Regions from separate parts of the Rahnella sp. CFA14(1/10) genome, predicted to be linked through region 1. Evidence: predicted binding sites of a transcription regulator. Region 1 holds the regulator's gene; each other region holds the start of a gene.
What was found. Region 1 encodes Fur, which represses iron uptake genes when iron is present. Its sites were predicted from a motif close to ATAATAATGAGAACNACTATCAA; they were not measured.
Positions count from the first base shown of each region.

Region 2: a site for Fur is predicted at 1,456-1,478, ahead of ftnA (non-heme ferritin). Genes of this name have one in related genera too.
Region 3: a site for Fur is predicted at 1,605-1,627, ahead of efeU (iron uptake transporter permease EfeU). Genes of this name have one in related genera too.

Region 1 covers NZ_SEWS01000001.1:677,716-681,000, reverse strand. The annotation lists gene EVX52_RS03405 (OprD family outer membrane porin) at 1-1,022, shown strand, start outside; gene chiQ (ChiQ/YbfN family lipoprotein) at 1,036-1,371, shown strand; gene fur (ferric iron uptake transcriptional regulator) at 1,504-1,959, opposite strand; gene fldA (flavodoxin FldA) at 2,271-2,798, opposite strand; gene EVX52_RS03385 (methyl-accepting chemotaxis protein) at 3,220-3,285, shown strand, end outside.
Region 2 covers NZ_SEWS01000001.1:384,878-388,162, forward strand. The annotation lists gene copD (copper homeostasis membrane protein CopD) at 1-257, opposite strand, end outside; gene copC (copper homeostasis periplasmic binding protein CopC) at 261-647, opposite strand; gene ftnA (non-heme ferritin) at 786-1,292, opposite strand; gene EVX52_RS01915 (DNA polymerase III subunit theta) at 1,698-1,928, shown strand; gene pip (prolyl aminopeptidase) at 1,949-2,905, opposite strand.
Region 3 covers NZ_SEWS01000001.1:9,865-13,149, reverse strand. The annotation lists gene putP (sodium/proline symporter PutP) at 1-1,452, shown strand, start outside; gene efeU (iron uptake transporter permease EfeU) at 1,701-2,552, shown strand; gene efeO (iron uptake system protein EfeO) at 2,599-3,285, shown strand, end outside.

The DNA.
Region 1 (3,285 bases):
ACTCAGGTGATAAAGGCGGGGTCAGTCTCTACAAAGCGGCCGGTAAATTTAAATATGGCGGATTCTGGGGACATGCGGGCTATATTCAGCCCACAGGGCAGACGTTGATCGCACCGCACTGGAGCTTCATGCCGGGGACTTATCGCGGTGCGGAAGCCGGGTATAAACATGATTTCGGTGATGCGGGTGAACTGAGTTTCTCCTATATGTGGGCCGACGAATATAAATCGCCCTGGCATCTGGAAATGGATGATTTCCGCCAGAATGATAAGAAAACCGGCGTTTCTTATATTCACTCCCTCGGTGCGAAATATGACTTTAAAAATGACTTCGTGCTGGAAGGCGCGTTTGGTCAGGCTGAAAGTTATGTCGATCAGTACTTTGGCAAAGCCTCGTACAAAATAGATTTGCTGGGCAATCCGCTGACTACCAGCTATCAGTTCTATGGGGCAGAAGATCGTATCAGCGACAAAAATGATCCAAACAGTTTGTATGATGGTCTGGCCTGGTTGCAGGCATTAACTTTCGGCTATACCACGGGTCAGTTCAACTGGCGTCTGGAAGGGACGATGGTGAAAGCGGAAGGGAACCAGGGTTACTTCCTGCAACGTATGACGCCGACGTATTCCTCTTCAAACGGCCGTCTTGATGTGTGGTGGGACAACCGTTCGGACTTCAACGCTAACGGTGAAAAAGCAGTATATGCAGGCGTGTTGTATGACCTGGCAAAATGGGATTTACCGGGCTTAGCCGTCGGTGGCTCCTATGTTTATGCATGGGATGCCAGGCCGAGCACTAACGCGGCTTACGACCAGAGTCAGCGCCTGAAAGAAAGCGCCTGGAGTCTGGATGCGCTGTACACCATTCAGGAAGGCCGTGCGAAAGGGACATTGTTCAAACTGCATTACACCCAGTATGACAATCATTCGGATATTCCAAGCTGGGGCGGCGGATACGGCAATATTTTCCAGGATGAAAAAGACGTGAAATTCATCGTTATCGCTCCATTCACTATTTTCTGAGGTCGCTATGTCGATGAATAAATTATTGATGACCGTGGTATCCGCTGTTCTGCTGGCGGGTTGTGCGCCGACAGCCGGTCAGGCTGAAATATCCAAAACGCGTGAGGCTTACAGCGCCTGTATTAATACAGCGGAAGGCAATCCGGATAAACTGGCATCCTGTCAGGCGGTGCTGAATGTGCTGAAACAGGAAAAAGCCCACCAAAAATTTGCGGAACAGGAAACGGTTCGCGTGGTGGATTACCAGCAGTGTCTTACGGCACGCAAAACCGGTAATGGTCAGGCGTATGCCGCAGATTGCGGAAAGATATGGCAGGAAATCCGGGCCAATAACGCTCCGAAACCGTAAAACGAATCGCAGAAATCAAACCCCGGCGTGCCGGGGTTTTTTTAGGGTTGCTGAAATCCAGACATAAAAAAACCGCTTTTCAGCGGTTAATGAATTCACAGCCTGTCGGCAACGGGGTTGCCACATGCCATATTAGTGCGCAGGTTTATCGTTGTGCAAAGACTCATCTTCGCGGCAATCACCTGCTTCACAATGACCATAGAGATACAGACTATGGTTGGTCAGTTTGATGCCGTGTTTCTTAGCAATCTCACGCTGACGGCCTTCAATATACTCATCACGAAATTCGATTACACGTCCGCAATCCAGGCAGATGAGGTGATCGTGGTGATGCTGCTGAGTCAGTTCGAATACGGACTTGCCGCCTTCGAAATTATGACGGGTAACGATACCGGCGTCGTCGAACTGGTTCAGAACGCGGTAAACCGTTGCCAGGCCAATTTCTTCACCCATATCAATTAATTGCTTGTAAAGATCTTCCGCACTAACGTGATGACCTTCCGGCGCTTGCAGCACTTCCAGGATTTTGAGGCGCGGAAGCGTGACTTTTAAGCCAGCTTTCTTCAGTGCGGTGTTGTTGTCAGTCATGCGGATTCAGTCCTGTTACTATGTGCTAATCAAGTTGAGGCATGCAGCCTGTGGCATCGGCGGCACAAATTATTCGTTTAGTCTCTTCGTTTACGCAAGTGTGCCAATTGTCGTCAACGATAGCCTGTTAATAAAGATCACAATTTGCCGGTCACATTGGTAATGCAACGACTTGATCGATAGAAAAAACAGAGGAACTCAGTGTACCTTGATACGACCGAAAGTTACAATTTTGTAGCAGTTAAATTGTTAATTTCAGTAATAGTTTGGCCCTTCAATTGTAGAATAAATCCTCAGGGCCAACAGGGTTTTTAGCCAATAATTTCAGAAAGGCTGAGTTCTTCTGTGATCTGTTTCACCCAGGCATCAACACGTTCACTGGTCAGTTCCGGCTGGCGATCTTCGTCAATTGCCAGGCCTATGAAATGCTTATCATCAGCCAGGCCTTTAGAGGCTTCAAAGTGATACCCTTCGGTAGGCCAGTGTCCGACAATCACTGCGCCGCGTGGCTCAATGATATCGCGCACGGTGCCCAGTGCATCGCAAAAATATTCGGCATAGTCTTCCTGGTCACCACAGCCAAACAGTGCAACCAGCTTACCTTCGAAATCTATCTCTTCCAGCGTTGGGAAAAAGTCGTCCCAGTCACACTGCGCTTCACCGTAATACCAGGTTGGAATACCGATAAGCAAAATATCGAATTTTTCCAGATCCTCTTTGCTGCTCTTCGCAATGTCATGCACCTCTGCAACATCTTTACCCAACTGTTTCTGGATCATTTTTGCGATGTTTTCGGTGTTACCTGTATCGGATCCAAAGAAGATACCTACAACGGCCATAAGATTACCTAACCTCTTGTTCTCAATGAAGTGCTCTGCAACGCAGGCAATAATAATGCAGATGATAGCAAACTCGTGCGGCGGAGAATATGCTTCTGCTCGCCTTCTTAGCTGGGGAATAAGTTTATCGGGCAATATTTTTAAGTGTTATCGCCTTTGTGTGCTTTCACGCAGGGTGCGTTAACCTCAGGCTGAATAAGGTCAAACGCAAATTGAAGAAATAAGTCGTCACAATACTAAATTTCGAGAATATTCCGCCGATAGATGATGCGAGAGCAATCTCAACATAATAAAGAAATCGATGCCCGGAGAGGTGTTCAAACATGTCCTGGGGCACTTGCCTGCTGGTTACCTGTCTTGATTCTCCGCATCCCCCTCAATCCTCAGGCCAGAAACAGTCATGTTTCGAGAGAGGCATATCGTGCAGTTTTTAAAAAATATTACCATCAGGGCCGCTTTGTTAACAATTCTTGGCATTTTTTGTGTC
Region 2 (3,285 bases), 290 kb from region 1:
ACCAGCAACCAGACATTCAGGTTCAGCGCATCGCCCCATCCGTTGCCCATCAGCGCAGCCTGAATCGCCAGCATACCGACCGAAGTCACAGCCGCGACAAAAGCAGAGCAGATCATCAGGGTCTGGTTTTTGCGCAGCAACACAGCTGAGAAACCGGCAGGTGTCAGCAGCGAACAAAAAACACTCAACCCAAAGATTTGCATCAGCGAAGCAAAATGCGCAAACCGACACAGAACGAAAAGTACAGTCAGACTCATCGCTTATTTAACAGTGAAGCTGTACTGACCGTGCGTTTTATGACCATCGACGGAGACAACGTTCCACGAAACAATATATTTTCCCGCATGCAACGCATCGGAGAGTGGCAGAACGGCCTGAGTATTATCATTCGCTGCCAGCGCCATTTTACCGGTTTTAACCGCTTTCTGGCTGGCATCCGTCAGGGTGATCTTGCTGAAATCAGGCTCGATGCCTTCACTGAATCCGAGAGACAGTTCAGTCGGGCTGACGGTTAAAACCGAATCTGCCGCAGGGGTTTCCGTTTTCAGATGAGCATGAGCAGAAGCTTGCTGTGAGATAAATCCGCTCAGCATAACGGCTGAGACTGTCAGGACACGGCAAAGAGAAGTGGTTTTTTTGAACACGATGATTCCTTGGCTTGCTTAACGATGAATTTATAACGCCGTCACTTTAGCGCAAACTGCCGTAAAACGTTTGCCAAAAAGACATAAAAAAACGCAGAGGCGGAAGCACTCTGCGTTTTTGTGGACACCCCTGATCGGAAATTAGCCTGCCGGGGTTTGTGCCACCATATTTTTGAGATCTTTATCAACGAAGAACAAACCGTTACCGGTATTGCTGACCAGTGCCAGTTTATCAAGGACAGATTTGAACAGCGTCTCTTCTTCATGCTGCTCAGCAACGTACCATTGCAGGAAGTTGAAGGAAGAATAATCTTTCAGCGTCATGGACAGATCAGCCAGTTCATTGATTTTCTGCGTGATCAGTTGCTCATGTTCGTAAGTTTGCTTGAACAGATCGGTCAGGGATTCAAAGGCAACCGGCGGAGCGGCAATCGCCCCCAGCAAAGGCAGAGCACCGGTATCGCTGACGTATTTGAACAGGCGATGCATATGGTCCATTTCTTCCATTGAATGCTGTTTCAGGAAAGCAGCGGCACCTTCGTAACCTTTGTCGCTGCACCATGCACTCATCTGCAAATATAAATTGGCAGAATAAAACTCGAGGTTCAGCTGTTCATTAAGCTGATCAATCATTTCTTTTTTAAGCACGGCACGGCTCCATAAATTAAATTAAAGCAGGTGGGGGATTTATTTATCTGCATTATGCCCGTATCAATACAAAATAAAAACACCCGATTCACATTAATATTCACCGCAATAACAATTTAATTTAATCCACTGATTTAATGAGTATTTTTAAAAAATAAAATATCCAAAAATGATAATCATTAACATACACAAGCGTATTAAAAAGGAATCATTCTTATTTGCGATATTAATTACCCCGCCTTATTGTAGATATTTATCATTTACCTTTTGTGAATGGTTCTTATTCACTCATTAGAATTATCCGCATTCTTTGTTAGCTGCGCGGAAATAAAAGCAAAATCGCAATATTCACGCTGACCCCAGCCTCGGGTACAATGTGGCAAAATCGATCATCAGGAAGCAGTTATGAGCATCAATCTGGCTGAAATCAGCAAAGAAGAAATGGATCGTATCAACGTCGATCTTGCGGCCTCCGCGGTGGCCTTTAAAGAACGCTACAACATGCCGGTTGTCGCTGAGATGGCGGAACGCGAGCAGCCTGCGCATCTGCGCACCTATTTTCGGGAACGGGTGATGTTTTATCGCGGGGAATCACATAAGTTCTCCCGCTTACCTTATGAGCCAAAGCAAAAGTAAACGGGAGTCGCAGGGGAAGGTTAGCGCCGCGCGGCGAAACGCTGGTTGGTACGGATCAGTTGATCGAGAATGCCGGGCTCGTCGAACGAATGACCAGCCCCCTCAATGATGTGCAACTCCGCTTCCGGCCATACCTGCGCCAGATCCCACGCATTTTGCACCTGGCATGCCATATCATAGCGACCATGCACAATGACGGCCGGAATGTGGCGAATACGTTCGACATTTTTCAACAACTGGTCATCACTTTCCAGAAAACCCAGATGCGTAAAATAGTGGTTTTCAATACGGGCAAACGCCAGCGCGAAATTGTCCTCACCAAAGGATGCCGCACCTTCCGCAGGCAGCAGCGTCACGGTTTCCCCTTCCCACAGGCTCCAGATTTTAGCGGCCTCAAGCTGAACAGCGCGATCGCCGGATGTCAGACGGGCCCGGTAAGAAGCAATCACGTTTTTACGTTCTTCTTGCGAAAGAATCGACAAAATACGTTGCCACTTTTCCGGGAAGAAACGGGAAGCCCCGTCCTGATAATACCAGGACAGCTCCTGCTTACGTAACGTGAAAATCCCGCGCAATACCATCTCACTGACATGTTCAGGATGCGTCTGAGCATACGCCAGCGCCAGCGTTGAACCCCATGAACCCCCAAACACCAGCCATTGGTCAACGCCGGCCATTTTACGCAAACGCTCAATATCTTCGACCAGATGCCAGGTTGTATTGTTTTCCAGACTGGCGTGCGGTTTTGAGCGTCCGCATCCACGCTGGTCAAACAGCATGACGTCGTAATCATTGGGATCAAACAATTGACGGTGTACCGATGAACAACCGCCACCGGGCCCGCCGTGGAGAAATACTGCTGGCTTGCCTTTCGGGTTTCCGCTGCGCTCCCAGTAAATTTGGTGACCATCCCCCGTATCAAGCATGCCACTGGCATAAGCTTCCCTGGGCGGATACAACCCTTTTAATTTTGGCATGACATTTCCTGTTCTATTTGGCCAGTGTATTGATTGATGTGCATTCATCTTCATAACAGCGCATCGGCTAGCCCACGACAAGATGTTATGAGCAAAAATCGTTATTTTGCATGCCGTTCGCATACTTATCGTGCAGTTTCACTTACCGCCCCGGCCGTAACATCGATAAAGCAGCCAGGCAGGAGCGAAGAAAATTCACAAATACGCTTGCAACCGGAGCGGTTTAAGCAGTAAATAGCAGAGCAACCCAATCCACCAGCTTTAAGAGAGGCGAATATGAGTAAAGGAATGGATAGCAAAAAAAATGCGAAGAAAAAGCCACTGAAGACCCCGGCCGAAAAAAAGGCTGAGAAAAAAGCCAAGAAAGCTTCTGCTTAACA
Region 3 (3,285 bases), 670 kb from region 1:
TGTGTTTATATTTTCGGGATGATTTTGATTGGGCTCATCGCGTATCTACGAACCAAAAACTTTGATGATTATATTTTGGGCGGACGCAGTCTGGGCAGCGTGGTCACGGCGCTGTCCGCCAGTGCTTCCGACATGAGTGGCTGGTTGTTAATGGGGCTGCCGGGTGCGATTTTTATTTCCGGCATTTCGGAAAGTTGGATCGCGATTGGTCTGACTATCGGCGCATACCTGAACTGGAAACTGGTGGCGGGGCGGCTACGTGTACACACCGAAGCCAATAACAATGCGCTGACGTTGCCGGATTACTTTACGCATCGTTTTGAAGATTCGAGCAAGCTGCTGCGCATTATTTCCGCGATTGTGATTTTGGTGTTCTTCACCATTTATTGTGCCTCCGGCATCGTGGCCGGTGCACGTCTGTTTGAAAGCACCTTCGGCATGACGTACCAGACCGCGCTGTGGGCCGGCGCGGCGGCGACTATCCTTTATACCTTTATCGGCGGTTTTCTGGCCGTCAGCTGGACCGATACCGTGCAGGCCAGCCTGATGATTTTCGCACTGATCCTGACACCGGTTATCGTCATCCTCGCCGTTGGCGGCATTGATACCTCGATGATGGTCATCAAAGCCAAAAATCCTGAATACACTGATATGTTTAAGGGCATGAATCTGGTGGCGATACTGTCATTGCTGGGCTGGGGGCTGGGCTATTTCGGTCAGCCGCACATTCTGGCGCGTTTCATGGCGGCCGATTCTCACTTCACTATCCGCAGAGCGCGCCGTATCAGCATGACATGGATGATTTTATGTCTGGCAGGTACCATCGCTGTAGGATTCTTCGGCATCGCGTACTTCAGCAATAATCCGGCTGAAGCGGGCAACGTGACGCAAAACGGTGAGCGCGTGTTCATCGAGCTGGCGAAAATTCTGTTCAACCCGTGGATTGCCGGGATCTTGTTGTCCGCTATTCTGGCAGCGGTCATGAGTACCCTGAGTTGTCAGCTACTGGTGTGTTCAAGCGCCATTACTGAAGATTTCTACAAAGCTTTTCTGCGAAAAGGCGCGAGTCAGCGCGAACTTGTGTGGGTGGGGCGTGCAATGGTGCTGATCGTGGCGCTGATTGCTATTGCGCTGGCTGCCAACCCGCAAAACCGGGTTCTCGGTTTGGTCAGTTATGCCTGGGCCGGTTTCGGTGCCGCATTCGGGCCGGTGATCCTGATTTCCGTGATGTGGAAACGTATGACGCGTAACGGTGCACTGGCGGGGATGTTGGTCGGTGCAATAACGGTGATCCTTTGGAAACAATATGGCTGGGCTGAATTATACGAAATCATTCCCGGTTTCATTTTCGCGTCACTGGCTATCTGGATTGTCAGCCTGACGGGGCGTAAGCCTTCCGCCGCTGTTGAGCAGCGTTTCACCGCCGCGGAAGCGGAATATAAAACTGTTTAACCGATAATCTCCTGTTGTGTCACTCAGACCGGGGTCATTCAGGCCCCGGTTTTCAGCATTATCCGCCGCATAAGCCTTCCGTCTGATTTTTTCATGTGTATTTACCGATCCCCTTTCAAAAAAAGGATCGGTTGCCTCTTGTATTTCTTTTGGCAAGAATGATAATCACTATCGTTTCTTTTTACTTTTCTTTACAGAGGCCTCATACATTCTGTGGTTCGTCAGAATTCAGGGGCCGGGAGCTCGTCATGTTCGTTCCGTTTCTCATTATGTTTCGCGAAGGGCTGGAAGCTGCGCTGATCGTCAGCCTGATTGCCAGCTACCTCAAACGGACGCAACGCGGGCAGTGGCTCGGTGTGGTCTGGATTGGCGTTTTCATCGCCGCTGCGCTGTGCCTGGCGCTCGGTCTTTTCATCAATGCCACGACCGGTGAGTTTCCGCAAAAACAACAGGAGCTGTTTGAAGGTATCGTCGCCGTCGTCGCGGTGTGCATTCTGACATACATGGTGTTCTGGATGCGCAAAGTGTCACGGTCTATCAAAGTGCATCTGGAAGGGGCGATTGATCATGCGCTGAATTCCGGTCGCGGTCAGGGCTGGGCACTGGTTGCGATGGTGTTTTTTGCGGTTGCGCGTGAAGGGCTGGAATCGGTGTTTTTCCTGCTGGCAGCCTTCCAGCAAGACGTGGGTATTGAAGCCCCGATCGGTGCAGTGCTTGGCCTCGGCGCGGCCATCGTGCTGGGTTTCCTGATTTATTACGGCGGCGTGAAACTGCATCTGGCGAAGTTTTTCAAATGGACCAGCCTGTTCATCCTGTTTGTCGCCGCCGGACTGGCTGCGGGCGCTATCCGCGCGTTCCACGAAGCGGGGTTGTGGAACCGTATGCAGGACATTGCCTTTGATCTGAGCGGGACTTTATCCACACACTCTTTATTTGGCACCTTGCTGGAAGGGATGTTCGGGTATCAGGAAGCGCCGACGGTCAGCGAAGTTGCGGTGTATTTCCTGTATCTGATCCCCGCGCTGTTCCTGTTCTTTATTCCACAGAGTAAATCGCCTGTGGCTGCGCCGGTTTCTGCCGGGCAAAAAACACAACGTTAATTTTATCAACTTCATTCCTCATTTTGCCCTTGCCACGGAGTTACACATGCCACATTTTCGCCGTAAAGCTTTACAGATCGCCCTGTTGTCCCTGCCGGCCTTTGCGCTGAGCGCCAACGCGCTGGCTGCTGATGTTCGTCAGGTCAAAATTGCTGTTAATGACAAACAATGTGAACCGATGACGCTGACCGTGCCGGCCGGTAAAACTCAGTTTGTTATCCATAACAACAGTCAGAAAAACCTGGAATGGGAAATCCTCAAAGGCGTGATGGTGGTGGAAGAACGTGAAAACGTGGCGCCGGGTTTCACGCAGAAAATGACGGCTAACCTTGAGCCGGGCGAATACGACATGACCTGCGGCCTGCTGAGCAATCCGAAAGGTAAACTGACGGTTACCGCTGAAGGTACGGCCGCTTCCGGCAAGCCTGACGCCATGGCGCTGGTCGGCCCGATTGCGGAATACAAAGTGTATGTGACTCAGCAGGTGGCTGAACTGGTGGCACATACCAAAGCCTTTACGGACGCGGTGAAGAAGGGCGATCTGGCGAAAGCGCAATCCCTGTACGCTTCTACCCGTGTTTACTATGAGCGCATCGAACCGATTGCCGAACTGTTCTCTGATCTGGACGGCAGCATCGATGCCCGTGAAGATGATTTCGAGAAAAAAGCCGAAGATCCTAACTTCACCGGTTTCCACCGTCTGGAGAAAATCCTTTTCGCTGACAAAACCACC